One region of the Comamonas sp. DB36 genome, then DNA from elsewhere that is predicted to be linked to it. Evidence: riboswitches for the same ligand, from Rfam matches in the RefSeq annotation. Region 1 holds a riboswitch; each other region holds the start of a gene.
What was found. Region 1 has a riboswitch for cobalamin ahead of ACSVDO_RS07725 (TonB-dependent receptor domain-containing protein). Riboswitches for the same ligand answer to the same signal wherever they lie in the genome.

Region 1 (6,836 bases):
GCTCGAACTCGAGCTCACGGAAAGCATCCTGCTGCAGGATGCGCAGGAAATGGCGGCGCGTGTGCGCGCCATCGCCGACCTGGGCGTGGGCCTGGTGATCGACGATTTCGGCACGGGTTACTCGAGCCTGGGCTATCTTAAGAAGCTGCCTATCGCCAAGATCAAGATCGATCAGTCGTTTGTGCGCGGCCTGCCGCACGATCAAGGCGATCGCGCCATCGTCAGCGCCATCATCAGTCTGGGCAAGGCGCTGGGCACGGAAGTGGTTGCCGAAGGCGTGGAGACCAGCGAGCAGCGCGACTGCCTGCGCGATCTGCATTGCCATTTCTTCCAGGGCTTTCTGTGCTCTCCCGGACTGCCGGCCGAAGCCTTCGGCGCGCGCATGCGCGAGCAGGGCGTGCTGGGCGAGGATGACTGGCATGCGGGCGCGGTCCCGGGCCAGGGGCTGGGCCTGCAAAGCGGAAGTTCGGGCCGCCAGTAGGAGCGGCCGGAAGGAATTTGCTGCGTCGTTGTGCCAGGCGCAGGCAATGCGCCTCGCCGGCCGCGCCTTGCCGGCCGCGCCTCGCCGGCCGCGCCTGACCTCGACCACAAGTCTTGCGGGGGTTGGCCACTCCAGAAGCCGTGCACGGTGCGCCTTGCACCGTCGCCTGCCGCATGGTCCAGCGGGCGCAGGTTGGGGCACAGGCGACCACGCTTTTGCAGCCCGTTCGCAGTGGCGCTGCGGCCTGCTGGCCGGCTTTTCTTGCTGAATTGGTTTCAGAATGAAAATGCGCGCAAGTTAATGATGTGTATCGATACACTTTCTTGCGACGATATTAATTTCGCGTGTACATAAAACGTTGAATTAATAAATGCTATCGCTTTTTATTTTTGATTGCCATGCTTGTTTCGTGTAGGCCTAAGCCGACTGGCATAAAACTTCCTATCCCACAAGTCAGCTCGAGAAGGCGATATACATTAAATACACATTTCGCTTTCTGGTGAATGTGTTTGAAAATCAGCAGGCAGCAATTGCGGCCTGCTTAGATAAAAAAAGGATTTTTTATGAACGAAGATCGAATTGCAGGAAATTGGAAACAATTCAAGGGCAAGATCCGCGAGCAGTGGGGCAAGCTCACTGATGATGATCTTGACGTCATTGCCGGCAAGCGAGATCAGTTCATCGGCAAGATCCAGGAGCGACAAGGCATTCTGAAGGATGAAGCCGAAACGCAACTGAAGGAATGGGAAAAGCGCAATCCCGACTTCCGTTTCGATAAATAACGGTTCTCGCCGTCCACGAGCTTGTCCAATGCAGTCGCGCATGGTTTTCAAGAGTTGATTCCATTGCCCATGACTGCGCGTTAAAAATACAGGGAGATAATCATGAACTTCAAACAAAAACTGACCGCCGTTTGCGCCGTTGCCTGCATGTCGTCGGTGTTCGCCATGACGCCCGCTGAGCACAAGGCGGCCAAGGATCAGATCAGCGCTGATTACAAGGCAGCGAAAGCACAATGCAAATCCCTGATGGGAAATGCCAAGGATGTCTGCGAGAAAGAAGCCAAGGGCCGTGAAAAGGTCGCCGAAGCTGAACTCGACTACCGCGGCGATGCCAGCGAGCGCCATCGCCACAACCTGGCCAAGGCCAAGGCGGATGCCGCCTATGACGTCGCCAAGGAAAAATGCGATGACCTGAAGGGCAACCCCAAGGATGTCTGCGTCAAGGATGCCAAGGCTGAGCATGTGAAGGCGCTGGAAGCCGCCAAGGTTGCGGATGCGCGCGCCGAGACCAACGTAGCCCCCGCCAAGAAGGCTGCCGACGTGTCGGAAGCGCGCAAGGATGCGAACCAGAACGTGCGTGAAGCCGAATACAAGGCAGCGCGTGAGCGTTGCGATGCTCTGAGCGGCGATGCCAAGGACAAGTGCGTGGCCGACGCCAAGCGCGTCCACGGCCAATAACAGGCTCCAGCAGCTCTGCGGGCCCGTATTGCGGGCCCCGGGCTGATGCACGCAAGCCGCAGTTCTCTCACGGGAACTGCGGTTTTTTTGCGCCTGAAATCAATCGCTGGCTTTCAAGAAGTCCGCGAGCCGCATGCTCGAGCGCCTGGCGTCGCGCAGGAAAGGCGGCACGGAGAGTGCGAGCAGCAGTGCCGCCAGCGGAACGACACAGAAGAAGCCGATGTGCTTGAACCCGAGTGCGCCGGCGAGGCTGCCGAGCACGAACATGCCTATGAGCCCGGCGCAGGTGCGCATGCGCGTCCAGTCGTGCCTTACCGCTTGGGCGTCGGCCAGCGCTGTGCCGGCGTGGCGTCGCCAGAAAAGCATCTTGCCCAGTTCCATGCCCAGATCGGTGAAGTTGCCCGTCATATGGGTGGTGCGCGTGCTTCCGCCCGACGTCTTGGAGCCCACGGCATTTTGCAGGCCCATCATGAAGGACAGCAGCAGCACGGTGAGCGGAACGGCAAACGGCGTGTTCCAGGCAAGCGTCGCCGCGCCCATGATGCCGAAAGGCAGCAGCATCAGCGCCTCGAGCATCAAGGGCAGGGCATAGACGCTATAGTGTTGGCGCTGGCGTCCCCAGTTGACCAGCACCGCGCACACGGCGGCGCCTGTCATGAAAGACAAGATGGCGCCCAGCGCATTGAGCAGCAGCTTGCCGTTTTCCAGCACCAGGCCGTCTGCCAATTGCGAGGCAAAACCCGTCATGTGCGAGGTGTACATGTGCAGCACCAGAAATCCGCCTGCATTGACCGCCCCCGCATTGAACGCCAGCAGCCACCCCAGGGCCAGATTGGTGGAACGTGCACGGTGGCGATTGGTGAGATGGCGAAGTCTGCGCATAGGAAGCTCCACGGACCTGTTTTTGCGAAATGCGCCCTGCGCTTGCAGCTGACCGCTTGGCGGGCCTCGACCAGCGGGCCAGCCCGCTGCCGCAACGGGGGCGAAAATGAAAAAGCCCGCATCAGCGGGCAAATTCAATTCAAAACAGCTGTGCAAGTCACTGGCGGCGGCGATGAACGCTCGCAACTTGCACAAGAAATAAGGTGTCTGCGAAACACCGGACCGGCATCCTGAACCGGGGTTCAGGGGGGCAAGGGCAGCTTGACGTTGGGTTCATCTAACGCGAGACGATCACGCTCATCAAGCGATGTACCAAGCCCGGGCTCAATGAGCATTGGTTCAAGGAAATATAAAGCCCGGCAGATTCGCAGACGCTTTCATTGTAGTGCGGATGCGCGGAGCTGGGCGCGGCCGGGCCGATTTTTTACAGTAATTGTGCGTCGGCCTCGAGCGCCTGGTCGAGGCGTTCGAGCAGGGCCACGATGCGCTGCGCGTCGGCCTGCTGCTGGATCATGGCCTGGGCCCAGGCGTCGGCGGCCGCCGGATCTTCTTCGACCTCAGCGGGCTGCTCGACAGGCTCGGGCGCGGGGGCGCGCTCGGCGGTCACGATGTCGAACGCCATGTTGAGCGCTGCCAGCACCGCCACACGCTCGCGCGAGCGCACCTTGCCCGCATCGCGGATGCGGGCCATGGTGTCGTTGACGCGGGACACGGCTTCGAGCAAGCGCTCCTCGTGGCCTTCGGGGCAGGTCAGCAGATAGCTTTGGTGCAGGATCTGGACATCAAGTTGCTTCATATGCCGGCTCCCTCGTTGCTGGGCAGGCGTTCGATCAGCGCATCGACGCGCGCACGCGCGGCGCTCAGGCGCGAGCGCAGCGAATCGCGCTCCTGGGTCAGTGCAGCGACCTGCTCGGCCAGCAGGGCATTGGTGCGCTGAAGCTCCTCGTGGCGCAACAGAAGTCGCTCCACGCGGTCGGAAATAAGGTCGAGGGGTGACTGGGCAGACATAGACTCGCTGATTGTAGAACTTGTAGCCCGGGATATGCGTAAGAAACAGTAGCGAAGGCGCTGGATGGCGCCGCAAATTCTCCGTCGTCCTACAAAACGGCAGGGCCGGCCCATGGAAAGCGGGCGCGGATACAATCACCGCCGTTGGTGCTCGTGCGCTTGGCTCCCGGGCGCGCAGTTCAACGGGAAGCAGGGAGGAGTCGCCGCGATGCGGATGTTCCGTGCCTGCGCTGCCCCCGCAACGGTCAGCGGATGAGTGTTTTTGCGATGCTCGGCTCTTCTTTACTTGCCACTGGCGCTGCGCTGGGAAGGCTTGCAAGAGTGTGCTCCGCCCAGCCCGGATACCGGCCAACGAGGTGTGGTCCGCCGTCGCCCGCGACACGGATTGCTTTGACCCATAGCTGACGGGAAGGTCGGCGCCGGGTGCCTTCACGTTGATACTCATGTTTTACCCTTCTTCCGGCGCTGCCGCGCCCTTGTGCGTGCGCCCCTGCGTTCTGGCCCTGGCCTTGTCGGCTGTTTTCCCCGGCGTGCAGGCCCAGCCGCTGGCCGAAACCCAGAGCACGACGACCGTGGTCACGGCCGCGCGCGCACCCCAGTCCGCGCAGCAGCTGCTGGCCGACATGTCCGTCATCGACCGCGCGACCATAGAGGCCAGCGGCGCGACCGGTCTGGCCGATGTGCTCGCGCGCCTGCCGGGCATCCAGATGGTGCGCAACGGCGGCCTGGGCAATACCACCAGCGTCATGCTGCGCGGCGCCGATACCGCCTATACGGCGGTCTATATCGACGGAATCCGCTTTTCCTCGCAAAGCGGCAGCGGCGGCCCGACCTGGGAAAGCATTCCGCTGGCCATGATCGATCGCATCGAAGTGCTGCGCGGCCCGGCCGCGGCCATCTACGGTTCCGACGCGATCGGCGGCGTGGTGCAGATCTTCACGCGCCGTGCCGAGCAGGCGTTCACGCCGTCGGTGTCGGTGGGCCTGGGCTCGAACGGCACGCGGCGCGCCCAGGCCGGCGTCAGCGGCGTGGGCGGCGAAGACAAGGCCTGGGACTATGCGCTGGACATCGCCGGCGAACGCAGCGACGGCTTCGATGTGCGCCCCAGCCGCAATGCCGACCGCGATGGCTACAAGAGCCTGTCGGGCGCGGCGCGGCTGGGCTGGCGCATCAATGACCAGCACCAACTGCGCGCTTCGCTGCTGGCCAGCGACATCGACGCGGGTTACGACAACAGCACCCGGCCGGGCGTCGATGACCGCAGCCTGCACCGCATGCATGCCGCGGGCATGGAGTGGAGCGCGCAGTGGAGCGAGCGCTGGAGCAGCGTGCTCGCGCTCAATGCGTCCGAGGATCGCTACGAGACCACGCCCACGGCCTATCTGAGCACCACGCAGCTGCGCGGCATGTCCTGGCAGAACCAGTGGCGCCTGGGCGCGCAGACCTTCTCGGCGACGCTGGAGCGCCGCGAAGACGCGCTGCAGAATGCGCCTGTGGATCGCGAGCGCGCGCAGAACGCGCTGGCGCTGGGCTACCAGTGGCATGCGGGCAAGCAGCATCTGCAGGCGCAGCTGCGCCACGACAGCGACAGCGAGTTCGGTGGCAAGCAAACCGGCAGCCTGGCCTACGGCTACGACCTCACGCCGCAATGGCGCGCTACGGCCGCAGCGGCCACGGCGTTTCGCGCGCCCACGCTTTACCAGCGCTTCAGCAATTACGGCACGGCCAGCCTGACGCCCGAAAACGGCCGCAACCTCGAGCTGGGTCTGCGCTACCGCGCGCAGCAAAATGAATTCTCGGCCACGGCCTATCGCAACCGCGTGAGCGACCAGGTGTCGTATCAGGCCGGCGCGCGCGGCTGCGCGAGCGCGCAGGGCTGCTACGTGAGCGTCGCCCAGGCCGAATACCAGGGCCTGACGCTGGCCGCCGCGACCCAGGCGCTGGGCGTGCGCTGGCATGGCGCGCTCGACTTCAATTCGGCCAAGGACGGCGCCACCGGCCTGTACCTCACGCGCCGCGCCAGACAGTTCGGCACGCTGGGCGCAAGCCGCCGGATCGCGGGCTGGCAATGGGGTGCCGATGTGCAGTGGAGCGCGCGCCGCTTCGACGACGCGGCCAACACCAAGGTGCTGGGCGGCTATGCGCTGTGGAATCTCTCGGCGAGCAAGACGCTCGCGCGCGACTGGAAGCTGCTCGCGCGCCTGGACAATGCGTTCGACAAACACTATGAGACCGCCGCCACCTACGCCACCGAAGGCCGGCGCTTCTTCGTGAGCCTGCAATGGACTCCCACACCTTGAATTCCGTGCGCTGCCCCGCGCTGCTGATCACCGCGCCCGCGTCGGGCCAGGGCAAGACCACGCTCACCGCCGCGCTGGCGCGGCTGCACACGCGCCAGGGCCGGCGCGTGCAGGTCTTCAAATGCGGCCCGGACTATCTCGATCCGCACTGGCACCAGCTCGCCAGCGGCGCGCCGGTCCATTCTCTGGACCTGTGGATGACGGGCGAGGCCGATGCGCGCGCGCGCCTGCACGCGGCCGCGTGCAGCGCCGACCTGATCCTGATCGAAGGCGTGATGGGCCTGTTCGACGGCAGCCCCAGCGCGGCCGATCTCGCGCGGCTGCTGGACATTCCCGTGCTCGCGGTGATAGACGCTTCGGGCATGTCGGCCACGCTGGGCGCGCTGGCCCATGGGCTGCAGCATTTCGAGCCGGGGCTGCGCTGGGCTGGCGTGCTCGCCAACCGCGTGGCGAGTGCGCGCCATGCGCAGCTGCTGCAGGCCGGCGTGCGCGCGGACAGCCTGTGGCAGGGCGCGGTGCAGCGCATCAGCGCCGATGCCAAGGCCCAGCCCGCGTCGGGCGCCGCGGCGCTGCTGCCCCAGCGCCATCTGGGCCTGGTCGCGGCGCACGAACTCACTGACGGCATGCAGCGGCTGGACGCCGCGGCCGATGCGCTGGCCGCCACGCCGCTGGGCCAGCGCAGCTGGCAGGACTGGCAGCAATGGG
Region 2 (6,836 bases), on a different replicon from region 1:
CCATCACGGCCTGCGGGTCGATTCCGGCCATGCGTTCGGGGTGCAGCCATTGGGCGATCTGCAGCGCGCCCGTGATCTTGGAGCAGCCCGAGGCGAGGTAGTAGCTCAGGTGAAAGATCTGCGCGTCGCGCAGCGCGGGCGTGCCCTGCAGGCCGGGGCGCGCGGCCAGTTGGCCCAGCACCTCGGCCGAGAACGCGCGCGGATGCGGCAGGTACTGGCCGGGCTGCAGCTTGATCACGGCTTCGGGGCGGCGCGCCTGCACCTCCTCGGGGTCGACTTCGAAGTTCTGCACATTGCCGCGCGGCGAGACGCCGCCGGGCAGCTGGATGTCGCCGAACACATTGCGCCCGCCGCCGGCCTCTATCATGTCGTGCCAGCCCGAGCCCTGCAGCGCGGTCTTGTACAGGCCGACTTCCTCGAAGTACACGCGCTTGGGCGTCACGCCCTGCAGGCGGCCGCGCAAGGTGTCGCGCCAGTGGCGATAGAACGCGTTGAGCCGCTCGGCGCGCGGCTGCCGGGCGAACAGCCGGCCCAGCAGCGTGACATTCCACTCGTGCTTGAGCAGGTCCCAGCCGGTCACCACGATCACCGGAATGCCCAAGCCCTGCAGCACCTGCGCGGCCTTTTTCCAGTCGCTGTTGCGCGGCATGAAGACCGCGTCGGCCTGCATGCCGACAATGGCTTCGTAATTGACGCTCGATTGGCCGCTGCCGGCGCGCATGGCCGGCGTCACGCCGGGCCAGTAGTCGGGGTACTGCCTGCCGTCGAAGTCCACGCCGACCACGGCCGGCATCGCGCCAATGGCGCGAATGAACTCGGTCGTGTAGCGGTTGAACACCACCACGCGCTGCAGCGGCAGCGTGACGCTGACGCTGCGGCCCAGATCGTCGTTGATCTGCGTGGCCGCGCGCACCGCGCCTGCGAACCCGGCAAGACCGGCGGCGCCCGCCAGGCCGCGCAGCAACGCCTGGCGGCGGCCGGGAATGCGCTCGTCAGAACGCATAGACACCCGTCAGCCACAGCGTGCGCGGCCGGCCCAGTATCCACTGCACTTCCGAGCCCTGGGTGGCGTAGCTCTTGTCAAAAACATTGTCCAGGCGCAGGTCCAGCGTCATGCCCTTGGTCGCGCGCCAGTTGATGCCTGCGTTGACCACGGTGTACGAAGGCAGCGACGCGGTGTTGGTGTTGTTCACGTAACGCTGGCCCACGTACTGCAGCGCGGTGCGCGCGCTCCAGTCGGGCGCGAAGTTCCAGAACGCGGCGAGGTTGGCGCTGCGCTTGGGCACGGTCATGGGCACATTGCCCGCGAGCTGGCGCGCGCCGCCGCCGACCTGGGCCGTGAAGTCGTCGAACTTGGGGTCCAGCAGCGTGCCGTTGATCTCCAGGCGCCACTTGCCCAGGCGCGTCGACGCCGAGGCCTCGATGCCGCGCGACGACTGCTGGCCCACCTGCTCCTGCAGGGTCGGGTTCGCGAGGTTGGTGGTCAGCAGGTCTTTCTTGACCAGATGATAGGCCGCAAGCGTCCAGTCGAAGCGCCCGCCCCAGAGGCTTTGCTTGAGGCCCACTTCGACCTGGCGGCCCGCGGACAGGCCGAAGCCCTGCTGGTTCGCGCCAATGCTGGCCAGCGAAGTCACCGGGTCCTGCGCCGTGGCGACCTGGCCGTAGAGCGCCACGTCGGGTACGGGGTTGAAGACCACGCCCAGGCTGGCGCTCGTTCCGCTGACCTTGCCGTTGGTGATCTTGCTCGACTGGCGGTCCTCGCGCTCCGTGCTGTAGCGGTCGTGGCGCAGGCCCGCGACCACGGACCAGCGCTCGCTGAGCGTCAGGTGGTTCTCGAAGAAGATGCCCGTGCGTTCCAGATCGAGGAAGTACATGGGAATCGATTCGCCCTGCCAGGCATCGCGGTAGCGGCCCGGCACGGGCTTGAGCGCATCGACCGTGGAGCTGCCGCCGCGGTTGTTGTCGAAGCGGTCGTAGTAGCTGCGCTCGAGCTGCACGCCGGCGAGAAACTGGTTTCTGCGCCCGGCAAGCTGCCCGCTGAACTTCGCATAGGTGTTGATGCCTTCCTGGGTCTGGCGCGAGTACGAAATATCGCGGTAGCTCGTGCGGCGCACGGCGGATGTGGCCGGCAGATAGGTGAATACCGTCACGTCGCGGTAGCGGCGGTTGTGCTCCAGGCTGTAGAGCGTGTTGTGCACGCTCACATCGGACCAAGGCTGCCACTGCGTGTCCAGCGTGACCCAGCGGTCCTGGAAGTACAGGTCGCTGTCGGCGATGTTGTAGTTCCTGGTCTCGGTGCCGGGCACAGGCGCGCCGTTGAACACCGGCGTGCCCAGGTAGTGCATGGGCTTTTGCCGGCCGTAATCGGCCGCGAGAATGAAGTTCAGCTGGGGCGACACGTCATAGCGCAGCGAGGCCGAGGCGGCCAGCGTTTCCGATTCGCCGCGGTCCACCCAGTTGTCCGAGCTGCGGTGGCTCAGGTCCACGCGGTAGGAAAAGCCATTGCCCAGCGGCCCGGTGCTGCTGAGCGCGCGGTGCCAGGCGTTGTCGCCGCCCAGGCCCAGGCCCACTTCATGCGAGGACTGCGTGGGGTTGGGGCGCTTGCTGACCACGTTGACCGCGCCGCCGATGGAGCCCGCGCCATAGAGCACCGAGGCCGGCCCATAGAGCGCCTCGATGCGCTCCACGTTCCAGGGATCGAACGGAAAGCTCACCACGCCGCCCGCATTCGACAGCTCCAGCCCGTTGTAGAGCTGCTTGACCGAATTGACGCCCGTGAAGCCGCGCGCGCTGAGCACATTGCCGCCATTGCCCGGGCTGTTGGCCGAGCTCATTCCCGGGGCCAGGGTCTTGGCGTCTATCACCGAGGTCGTGCCCAGCGCGCGGATCAGCTCGCCGGTGACGATGGCCAGGCTGGCCGGGGTCTCGAACGGCGTGAGTTCCAGCCGGCTGCCGGCGGTCGATTTCTGCACCAGCGGCGTGGCGACGCCGCGTTCCTCGGTGACGGTGATGGCTTCGAGGGTGGGCACGCCTTGGGCGTGGGCGGAAATGCACGGATAGGCGGCCGCAAGGGCGAACGGGAGCGCAGCAATGCGCACACGAAGAACGGGCTTCATGAAATAGGCAATCGAAAAAGGCAACCCTGGCCGGCATCCCCGCCGGCGTCTGGGCGTTACGACAGCGCCGCCTGCGCGGCAGCGCTGTCACTTTGTTGGCCGGTATCCGGGCTGGCGGCACTGCATCCATCGCCTTCCCAGACGCTTGTTCAAGGCGTCCAGTGGCTATGTGGAGGGATGCTGAAAGCGCCGGGGCGCTTTCGTCCGTTTGACCGTTGCGGGGGCAGCGCAGGCCAGACCTGGGGGCGCACCAGCGCTGGATCTCAGCGGCTGGGGGCTTGTGGGTCCTCCTGCTTCCCGTTGAACTGCGGCCTGTGAACCACGCCGCGAGCACCAACGCTGGGGATTCTAAGGGCAAGCGCCGCGCTCACGGCATCACGACCAATCGGCAAACGGCGTCGGCCAGGTCGTCCAGACATCGGGGCCACAGGCCATTTCCGCTTCGTTCAGCAGGCAGTGGTCGAAGCGCGCGCGCAGCGCGGCCTCGTCCATATCGATGCCGATCAGCACCAGTTCCTGGCGCGCGTCGCCCGTGTCCTGGTCCCATTTTTCGTTTATCAGCGCCACGGTTTCAGGGTCCTGGGGCCAGTGCTCCTGCGGCACGGCCGCCCACCAGCGGCCCGCCGGGCCATGGCGCGCGACGGCGCCGGCCTGCGACCACGAACCCGCGAGCGTAGGGTGGCTCGCGAGCCAAAAAAAGCCCTTGGAGCGCAGCACGCCCGGCCATTCGCTTTGCACCAGATCAAAGAAGCGCTGCGGATGAAACGGCAGGCGCGCGCGGTAGACGAAGCTGCCGATGCCGTATTCCTCGGACTCGGGCACCTGCGTGCCGCGCAGCTGCTGCAGCCAGCCCGGCGCGCGCGCCGCGGCCTCGAAGTCGAACAGCCCGGTGTCCAGCACGCGTTCCAGCGCCACCTGGCCAAACGCGGCCAGCTCGATGCGCGCGCGCGGGTTGAGGCTTTGCAAAATGGCCAGCAGGCGCGCGCGTTCCTCGGCGCTCACCAGGTCGATCTTGTTGAGCACCAGCACGTCGCAGAACTCGATCTGCTCGATCAGCAGATCGACCACCGTGCGCTGGTCGTCCTCGCCCATCGATTCTCCGCGCGAGCGCAGGCTGTCGCGCGCGCTGTAGTCGCGCAGGAAGTTGCAGGCATCGACCACCGTGACCATGGTGTCGAGCCGGGCGACTTCGCCCAGGCTGCGCCCGTCTTCGCCCTCGAAGGTGAAGGTCTCGGCGACGGGCAGCGGCTCGGAGATGCCCGTGGACTCGATCACCAGCTGGTCGAAGCGGCCGGCGCGCGCCAGCCGGTCGACTTCGATCAGCAGGTCCTCGCGCAGCGTGCAGCAGATGCAGCCATTGCTCATTTCGACCAGCTTCTCGCCGGTGCGCGAGAGCTCGGCGCCGCCGGCGCGCACCAGCGCCGCGTCGATGTTGACTTCGCTCATGTCGTTGACGATCACCGCCACGCGCCGGCCTTCGCGGTTGTTGAGGATGTGGTTGAGCAGCGTGGTCTTGCCCGCGCCGAGAAAACCGGAGAGCACGGTGACGGGGAGTTTTCTGGCCGGAGGGGGGAGTGTGGGGGTGGGCATCGTGGGATGAGGGAAAGAAAGTGGCCGGTGACAAGGCCTGCGATCTGTCCATTTGTTGCGTATTTGGACGTTATAACATAACAATAACAGGATGACGAAAAGCAAGCCAGGGGAGGCGACCAACCTATGGACCGTGGCCTGATCGGCGCTGGCGCGCGCAGCGGAGAAAGGCGCGCCCGCGCTGGCGGCGTCCTGGCCGCCGGCAGTGGCGCTTCAGCGGATGGGGAAATTCGCCGGCTCCGCGGCCTCGACCAGCGCATGCAGCGCGCCGGCCAGTGGCGAGCGGGGCGAGGAGCGCAGCCAGGCCATTCCCACCTGGCGCGCGGGCGCGCCCGCGGGCAGGGGCCAGCGCCGCACGCGGGTGTCGGCCTGGCCCAGCTGCGGCCAGTCGGGCAGCACCGACACGCCGAAGCCTTCGGCCACCAGTTGCGCGATGTGCTCTATGCCGTCGAGCTCGAAGCGCACCTTGGGCTTGATGCCCTGCTTGCGCAGGTAGTCATCGGCGAGCTTGCCGGCCATCACCTTGCGGTCATAGAGGATGAAAGGCTCGCGCGCTGCGGTCATCAGCGGGTCGTCGACGCGCATGCGCTGCGGCGTCAGCAGGACCAGCGGCTCTTCGCGCAGCAGCCGCCATTCACAGGTCTTGTGCAGCGCAAACGCCGGGTGCACGAGGATGGCGACGTCGAGTTCGCCGGCCATCACGCGGTCCAGCAGCAGCGTGGAGGTGCCGGGTTCTATGTAGATCTGGATGTCGGGATAGGTGCGCATCCAGCGCCTGAGCAGCGGCGGCGCCAGGCCCATCAAGGCCGTGGGCGTGGCGCCCAGGCGCAGCGGGCCCGCGGGCAGTTCGGTGTCGGACGCCGCCGAGCGCAGGTCGCGCACGCCGCGCAGCACTTCGCGCGCCTGGTCGACGATGCGCGAGCCCAGCACCGTGGGCTGCACCGTGCGCCCCGCGCGCTTGAGCAGCTTGCCGCCGATGTCGGCCTCGAGCGCGCGCATCTGCTGGGCGACGGTCGTGGCCGGCAGATCGAGCCGCCGCGCGGCATCGGCGATGGAGCCGAAGTCGACCACGGTCACGAAACTCTGGAGAAAGCGGCTGTCCATCCGACGTATTTTACGTTATCTGAACCATTGAAAAGCAGCTTCTTTGTCGGGACGTGGCGCGGCACAGTGGCTCCATTCCCCCCGCTTTTCAAGGAGACACTATGCCCATCATTGAATCCATCGAAGTCTGCGTCGCCCGCGTGCCGCTGGACAAGGTCACCTATCTCGCCAACCGCACCGTGGTCGATCGCCATTACGGCCTGGTCAAGGTGCGCAGCTCGGACGGCGTCGAAGGCATAGGCTTTTGCTACGTGGGCAATGCCGCGGGCGAGATCTTCCGCGTCGCCGTGGAGCAGCTGCTCGCTCCCGTGTTGCTGGGCCGCGATTCGCTGGCCGTCGAAGGCCTGTGGAAGGAGATGTACCAGGAGGCGCTGCTGCAGGGCCGCATGGGAACGGTCATGCGCGCGCTCAGCGCGCTGGACATCGCGCTGTGGGACCTGAACGCGCGCAGCGCCGGTCTGCCGCTGCACAAGTACCTGGGCGCCGTCGAGCTCGAGACCGTCGCCGCCTACGCCAGCGGCGGCTACTACGTCGAAGGCAAGACGGCCGAGCAGGTGGGCGAAGAGATGGCCGGCTATGTCGAGCTGGGCTTCCAGGCCGTGAAGATGAAGACCGGCCGCTGGAGCCCCGCGGGCGAGGAAGCGCGCGTGAAGGCGGCGCGCGAAGCCATAGGCCCGGATGTCGAGCTGATGCTTGACTGCAACAACGGCTGGGTGGACACGGTCCAGGCCATGCAATACCTGCGCCGCTTCGAGCAGTACGACCCGTACTTCATCGAGGAGCCGTTCAGCCCCGACGACATCGAGAGCCATGCGCGGCTCGCCAAGCTCACGCGGATTCCCGTCGCGACCGCCGAGATCGGCTACGGCCGCTGGTACCACAAGCAGCTGCTGGACATGGGCGCTGCCGCCATCCTGCAGACCGACGCCGCCGTCTGCGGCGGCATCACCGAGTGGAAGCGCATTGCCGCCATGGCCGCGGGCTACGGCGTGCAGGTCTGCCCGCACTGGTTCCACGACATCCACG
Region 3 (6,836 bases), 870 kb from region 1:
CTGGTGCTGCAGACCGCGGCCACGGGCGTCACACCGCCGGGCAATGTGCAGGAAGTGTTGATGGCGCTGGTGCTCAGCGCCGTCGACAACCCGGTCAACGCCCTGCTGAGCGCGAACTACATCGGCATTCTGGTCTGGGCCGTGGGCCTGGGACTGGCGCTGCGCCATGCGAGCGAAGGCACGCGCAAGCTGCTGGGCGACCTGTCGAACGCCATCACGCTCGTCATCCAGGGCGTGATCCGCTGCGCGCCGCTGGGCATCTTCGGCCTGGTCGCGGCAACGTTTGCCGACGCCGGCATGGCCGCGCTGCTGGGCTACGCCCACCTGCTGACGGTGCTGGTCGGCTGCATGCTGTTTGTCGCGCTGGTGGTCAACCCGCTGATCGTGTTTGCCAAGATCCGCCGCAACCCCTATCCGCTGGTGCTGATGTGCCTGCGCGAAAGCGCCGTGACGGCGTTCTTCACGCGCAGCTCGGCGGCCAACATTCCGATCAACCTGGCCCTGGCCAAGCGTCTGAACCTTGACGAAGACACCTACAGCATCGCGATTCCGCTGGGCGCGACCATCAACATGGCCGGCGCCAGCATCACCATCAGCGTGCTGTCGCTCGCCGCAGCGCACACGCTGGGCATCGTCGTCGACATTCCCACGGCCATCCTGCTGTGCGTCGTGGCCTCGGTCTGCGCCTGCGGCGCCGCGGGCGTGGCCGGCGGCTCGCTGCTCTTGATTCCGCTGGCCTGCAGCCTGTTCGGCATTTCCAGCGATGTGTCGATGCAAGTCGTGGCGATCGGCTTCATCATTGGCATACTGCAGGACTCGGCCGAAACCGCGCTGAATTCCTCCACCGACGTGATCTTCACCGCCGCGGCCTGCCAGGCCGAGGAGCGAAAGAACGCGGCACTGATCTGAGACCTGTCCCATGCTGTTCGCCCCCCTGAAATACATCCATCTGCTGGCCGTGATCGTCTGGCTGGGCGGCATGGCGTTCTCCCACTTCTTCCTGCGCCCCGCCGTGCAGTCGCTGGCGCCCGCGCAGCGCGTGCCGTTGATGCACAACGTGCTGCAACGCTTCTTCGCGGCCATGCTGGTGACCGTGGCCGTGGTACTGCTGTCGGGCGCGGGCATGGTCGCCTCGGTCTATCACATGGCGGACCAGGCCGAACTGCAGTTCCAGATGCCGCTGGCCTGGAAAGTCATGACCGCGCTGGGCCTGGTGATGGCCGGCATCTTCGGCCATATCCGCTTTGCGCTGTTCAAGCGTCTGGACCGCGCGGTGCAGGCCGCCGACTGGCCCGCAGGCGGCAAGGCATTGGCCAGCATCCGCGTCTGGGTCGCGGCCAATCTCGCAATAGGCGTGGCCATCGTCACGGCACTGCGGCTGTCCGTTTGACAGCGCCGATTAGAATCACCGCGTTGGTGCTGGCCCGGCAAATCTTGCCGGGCCGTTAAACGGGAAACAGGGCGGCGATGCGCAATGCATCGCTCCAGCCTGTACTGCCCCCGCAACAGTGAGTGAAGCGGCCCGAACATTCGGGCCGGCGCGCATCGACAAGCCACTGGCGCAGCCGCCGGGAAGGCGATGTGCGTGATTCACCAGTCTGGATACCGGCCAACAAGGCGGTTGCTGCATGCGCGGCAACCTTGTGAGTGAAGCGCCGGCGGGGTCGCGGGCGCGAACTGGTAATCCTTCATGACTATTTCCTTTCGACCGAACACCGGCGCTGCGGTGCGACTGCACGCCTGCGCGTTTGCCGCCATGGCACTGTGCGCGCCGGCCTGGGCGCAGACCGGCTCCGCGCTCGACACCCTGGTGGTCACGGCTGCGCGAGAAGCCCAGCCGCTGCGCACCGTCACCGCCGACATGAGCGTGATCGACCGCGCGGCCATAGAGCGCAGCGGCGCCACGGGCGTCGCCGACCTGCTGGCCCAGGTGCCTGGCGTGCAGATCACGCGCAACGGCGGCCCGGGCCAGACCACCTCGGTGTTCCTGCGCGGCATGGGCAACCAGCACACGGCGGTGTTCGTCGACGGCGTGCGCTTCAACAGTCAGGAACTGCAGGGCGGCGCAGCGTGGGCCGCGCTGCCGCTGGCGCAGATCGACCGCATCGAGATACTGCGCGGTCCGGCCGCGGCCATCTACGGTTCGGACGCAATGGGCGGCGTGGTGCAGATCTTCACGCGCCAGGGCGACGGCCCGCTGCGTGCATACACCGAAGCCGGCCTGGGCAACCAGGGCACCTCCAAGATTTCCACCGGACTGCAAGGCGGCGCCAACGGCTGGAGCTATGGCCTGCATGTGGCGGACGAGCGCAGCGACGGTTTCGACGTGAACCCGGGCAACCCCTGGACACCCAACCCCGACCGCGATGGCTACAGCAACAGCTCGCTGGGCCTGAACGCGGGCTACAGGCAAGGCATTCACCAGATCGACACGCGCCTGCAGCACAACCGCCTCAAGGCGCAATACGACCAGAGCGCCGCGCCGTTCGACGACTACGACCGCGTGAAGAACACCTCGGGCACGCTGCGCTGGCAGGCCGCCTGGAGCGATACCTACCAGAGCGTGGTGCAGCTGGGCCAGGCGCGCAGCGACATCCGGCGCTTCACCGATTCCCCCGAAGGCAACGACGGCCGCAGCAGCAACTACCTGCTGCAGAACCAGTGGAAGCTGGGTGACAGCCGCGTCAACATCGATCTGGAGCGCCGCGAAGACCGGCTGAACACCGATTACGCCTGGACGCAGAACACCGACAGCAAGCGCGTGCAGAACTCGCTGTCGGCCGGCTGGCGCTATGCCAGCGGCCGGCACCAGCTCGACGCCAACGTGCGCCACGACCGCGTGCGCGAGCAGCAAAGCAAGACCACGGGCGGCCTGGGCTATGGGCTGCAGCTCAATGACAGCCTGCGCTGGGTGGTGTCGGCGGGCACGGCCTTTCGCACGCCCACGCTCTACGAGCGCTTCACGGGCCAGGCCGCGGCGGATCTCAAGCCCGAAAGCAGCGCCAATGTCGAAACCGGTCTGCACTACAACACGGGTAACCAGCAGCTGTCTGCCGTCGCCTATCGCAACAAGATCAAGAACCAGATCACCTATGACTTCACCAGTTCGCCGGCCTGCAACTGCTACCGCAACTGGGAAAGCGTGGAGCTCAAGGGCCTGACACTGACCAGTTCGACGCGCCTGGACCGCATGAACCTGGGACTGTCGCTGGACTTCCTGAACCCCAAGAACCTCGAGAACGGCAGGCTGCTGCCCTACCGCTCCAAGCGCATGCTCAAGCTCTCGGCCGACACCCAGCTTGCAGGTTGGACGCTGGGCACCGAAGCCCAGCTCTACAGCGCACGCTTTGTCGATGCCGAGAACTCGGCCAGCCTGGGCGGCTATGGCGTGGTCAACCTCTATGCCCAGCACCAGCTGGCCAAGGACTGGTCGCTGCTGGCACGCGTCAACAACGTCGCCGACCGCGACTATGCGCCCACCAAAGGCTATGCCAACGCGGGCCGCACCCTGTTCGTCAGCGTGAAATGGGCGCCCGCAAACTGAGCGCGCGCCTCGCGCCCTGGCTGCTCGCGGCCTGCGTGCTGCTGGCTGCGACCGCGCCCGCGCTGGCGTACGGCGTGCGCGATGCCCAGGGCCGCACGGTGGAATTCGCCCGGGTGCCGCAGCGCATCGTGTCGCTGCTGCCTTCGGTCACCGAGTCGCTGTGCGCGCTCGGCGCCTGCGCGCGCCTGGTCGGCGTCGATGCGTTTTCCAACCACCCGCCCGAGATCGCGGCGCTGCCGCGGCTGGGCAAGTCTTCCGCGCCGTCGGTGGAAGCCATCGTGCGCCTGCGGCCCGACGTCGTGCTGCTGGCCTATTCGCCGCCGCTGATGGCCCAGCTCGCGCAGTTCGGCATTCCCGTGCTCGCGCTCGACGCCCACGATATCGCGGGCATGCGCGCACAGTGGCGCACGCTGGACGCCTTGCTGCAGCAGCAGCGCGCCGAGGCGCTGAACGCGCGCCTGCAGGACGGAGTCGAGCGCGTCGCGCAGTCGGCGCGCGCCCATGCGGGCCGCAGCGTCTATTTCGAAGTCGACGCCACGCCGTATGCTGCCGGCAGCACCTCGTTCATCGGCGAATTGCTGACCCGGCTGGGCGCGCGCAACATCGTCGCGCCCGCGCTCGGGCCCTTCCCGCGGCTGTCGCCCGAATATGTCGTGCGCCAGAATCCGCAGATCATCATCCATACGCCCGAAACGCCGGCCAGCGCGTTTGTCCAGCGCCCGGGCTGGCGCAGCATCGATGCGGTGCGCAGCGGCCGTATCTGCACGCTCAGCACAGCCGAAGTCGATCTGGTCTCGCGCCCCGGCCCCAGGCTGGACCAGGCCGCGGCCGTGCTCGCGCGCTGCCTGGCGCTTTCAGACAAGCCCTAGTCCGGCTGGACAGTGACCGCAAGTGCTGGCACGCTAGCCCCCGCACTGTCCACTGAAAGCGCGCATGAACTTCGCCGATATCACCGCCCACCGCATGGATGCGGCCTGGCTCGATGCCCACTGGATGCCGTTCACCGGCAACCGCAATTTCAAGGCCAGGCCGCGCATGGTGGTCGGCGCCCAGGGCGCGTATCTGCGCGATGCCAGGGGCCGCGAGATCTTCGACGGCCTCTCGGGCCTGTGGTGCTCGGGCCTGGGCCATGGCCGCAGGGAGATCGCCGAGGCGATAGGCCAGGCCGCGCTGCAGCTCGACTATGCGCCGGCCTTCCAGTTCGGCCACCCTGCGGCCTTCACGCTTGCCAACCGCATCAAGGAGCTGATGCCGGCCGGCCTGGACCATGTGTTCTTCACGGGCTCGGGCTCGGAAGCCGCCGACACTTCGCTCAAGATGGCGCGCGCCTACTGGCGCGCCAAGGGCCAGGCGGGCAAGACGCGGCTCATAGGCCGGGAAAAGGGCTATCACGGCGTGAACTTCGGCGGCATTTCGGTGGGCGGCATCGCCGGCAATCGCAAGCTGTTCGGCCAGGGCATAGAAGCCGATCACCTGCCGCATACCCAGCCGCCGCCGGGCGGCTTCCACAAGGGCCTGCCCGCGACCGACGGCCGCGCGCTCGCCGACCGGCTGCTGGACATCATTGCCCTGCACGATGCCAGCACCATTGCGGCGGTGATCGTCGAGCCGTTCTCGGGCTCGGCCGGCGTGGTGGTTCCGCCGGCGGGCTATCTGCAGCGGCTGCGCGAAATCTGCACCCAGCACGACATTCTGCTGATCTTCGATGAAGTCATCACCGGCTTCGGCCGCTGCGGCGGCTGGACGGCGGCGCAGGTCTTCGGCGTCACGCCCGACATCCTGAACTTCGCCAAGCAGGTCACCAACGGCGTGCAGCCGCTGGGCGGCTGCGTCGCGAGCAAGGAGATCTACGCCACGTTCATGGCCGCGGGCGGGCCCGAATATCTGGTCGAGTTCGCCCATGGCTACACCTATTCGGCCCACCCCGTGGCCTGCGCGGCCGCGCTGGCCACGCTTGATCTGCTGCAGCAGGAAGACCTGCCGGCGCGCGTCAAGACCATGGCTCCGCATTTAGAGAATGCGGTCCACGGCCTGCGCGGCGCCAGGCATGTGCTGGACATACGCAACTTCGGCCTGGCCGCGGGTTTTTCCATAGACCCGCTGCCCGGCGAGCCCGCGCGCCGGCCTTACGAGATCGCCATGAGATGCTGGGAGATGGGGTTTTACGTGCGCTATGGCGCCGACACCATCCAGCTCGCGCCGCCGTTCATCAGCACCCAGGCCGAGATAGAGCGCCTGGTCAGCGCGCTGGGCGATGCGCTGCAGGCCTGCAACTGAAAAAAAAAGCGCCCGAAGGCGCTGGTTCAAGGAAGGCGCAACAGCGCTTACTTGTAGAAGGCCTCGACCTTGCCCTTGATCTTGATCAGCAGCGGACGGCCCTTGCGGTCCAGTGTCTTGCCCGCGGGCACGCGCACCCAGCCTTCGCTGATGCAGTATTCCTCGACGTCGAAACGCTCCTTGTCGTTGAAGCGGATGCCGATGTCATGCTCGAACACCGCGGCCACATGGTGCGGGCTGCTGGGGTCGATGGAGAGGTGGTCGGGCAGCGCAGGGGCTTGGGTGGAGTCGCTCATGAAAACCTTTCTGTGCATTGAAGAATGCGTTCAACCCGCGATTTTCGCGGATTTTCGCGCGCTCAGCGCCCAGCGCCTTCATTCCCCAGTACCACGGCCGTGCCGCTGGCCGAGACCATCAGCATTCCATTGCCCTGGCCCAGCACCTCGAAGTCCAGATCGACCCCCACCACGGCATTGGCGCCGAGTTTTTGTGCCTGCTCCTGCATTTCCTGCAGCGCGACCTGGCGGGCCTTTTGCAGTTCCTTCTCGTAGGTTGCAGAGCGGCCGCCCACGATGTCGCGTATGCCCGCGAACAAATCCTTGAAAACGTTCGCGCCCAGGATGGCTTCACCGGCAACGATGCCCAGATAACGGGTGATGGGCCGGCCTTCAACGTTGGGAGTGGTCGTCACAAGCATGCGTTCACCTTGGAAATGAAGAGGATCTGATTGTGCCTGCGCGCTGCGGCCGCGCCAAGGCCGGGCAGCGCCTCACTCCGTGAACTTCGCCGCCGCACTGCCGGCCGCAAGACTGGGAGCGCGGTTGCGGCCTTCGTTTTCGTGGTTGATCTGCGCGACCATCTGCATGAAAAGCGCGCGCTGCTCCACGGGCAGCGGATCGAGCATGCGCTGCTGGGCGCGCATGACCGCGGGCTGGGCGGCCTTGAGCAGGTCGACGCCGGCCGGGGTCACGGTGAGCAGGCGCACGCGCTTGTCGGTCTTGCTGGCATTGCGCAC

Region 2: it holds a riboswitch for cobalamin, as region 1 does, so the genes downstream of both, ACSVDO_RS24200 (TonB-dependent receptor) here and ACSVDO_RS07725 (TonB-dependent receptor domain-containing protein) in region 1, are expected to answer to the same signal.
Region 3: it holds a riboswitch for cobalamin, as region 1 does, so the genes downstream of both, ACSVDO_RS11495 (TonB-dependent receptor domain-containing protein) here and ACSVDO_RS07725 (TonB-dependent receptor domain-containing protein) in region 1, are expected to answer to the same signal.

Annotation. Positions count from the first base shown of each region.
Region 1 covers NZ_CP196631.1:1,619,123-1,625,958, forward strand. The annotation lists gene ACSVDO_RS07695 (putative bifunctional diguanylate cyclase/phosphodiesterase) at 1-481, shown strand, start outside; gene ACSVDO_RS07700 (CsbD family protein) at 1,045-1,263, shown strand; gene ACSVDO_RS07705 (hypothetical protein) at 1,366-1,941, shown strand; gene ACSVDO_RS07710 (YoaK family protein) at 2,041-2,823, opposite strand; gene ACSVDO_RS07715 (cell division protein ZapA) at 3,248-3,619, opposite strand; gene ACSVDO_RS07720 (DUF904 domain-containing protein) at 3,616-3,831, opposite strand; cobalamin riboswitch at 3,960-4,197, shown strand; gene ACSVDO_RS07725 (TonB-dependent receptor domain-containing protein) at 4,275-6,131, shown strand; gene ACSVDO_RS07730 (cobyrinic acid a,c-diamide synthase CobB) at 6,113-6,836, shown strand, end outside.
Region 2 covers NZ_CP196632.1:684,373-691,208, forward strand. The annotation lists gene ACSVDO_RS24195 (ABC transporter substrate-binding protein) at 1-1,003, opposite strand, end outside; gene ACSVDO_RS24200 (TonB-dependent receptor) at 993-3,116, opposite strand; cobalamin riboswitch at 3,197-3,469, opposite strand; gene zigA (zinc metallochaperone GTPase ZigA) at 3,492-4,706, opposite strand; gene ACSVDO_RS24210 (LysR family transcriptional regulator) at 4,920-5,810, opposite strand; gene ACSVDO_RS24215 (mandelate racemase/muconate lactonizing enzyme family protein) at 5,912-6,836, shown strand, end outside.
Region 3 covers NZ_CP196631.1:2,491,292-2,498,127, forward strand. The annotation lists gene sstT (serine/threonine transporter SstT) at 1-909, shown strand, start outside; gene ACSVDO_RS11490 (CopD family protein) at 920-1,390, shown strand; cobalamin riboswitch at 1,398-1,628, shown strand; gene ACSVDO_RS11495 (TonB-dependent receptor domain-containing protein) at 1,691-3,544, shown strand; gene ACSVDO_RS11500 (ABC transporter substrate-binding protein) at 3,526-4,413, shown strand; gene aptA (omega-aminotransferase AptA) at 4,478-5,821, shown strand; gene ACSVDO_RS11510 (DUF3297 family protein) at 5,869-6,117, opposite strand; gene ACSVDO_RS11515 (heavy metal-binding domain-containing protein) at 6,180-6,518, opposite strand; gene ACSVDO_RS11520 (MarR family winged helix-turn-helix transcriptional regulator) at 6,591-6,836, opposite strand, start outside.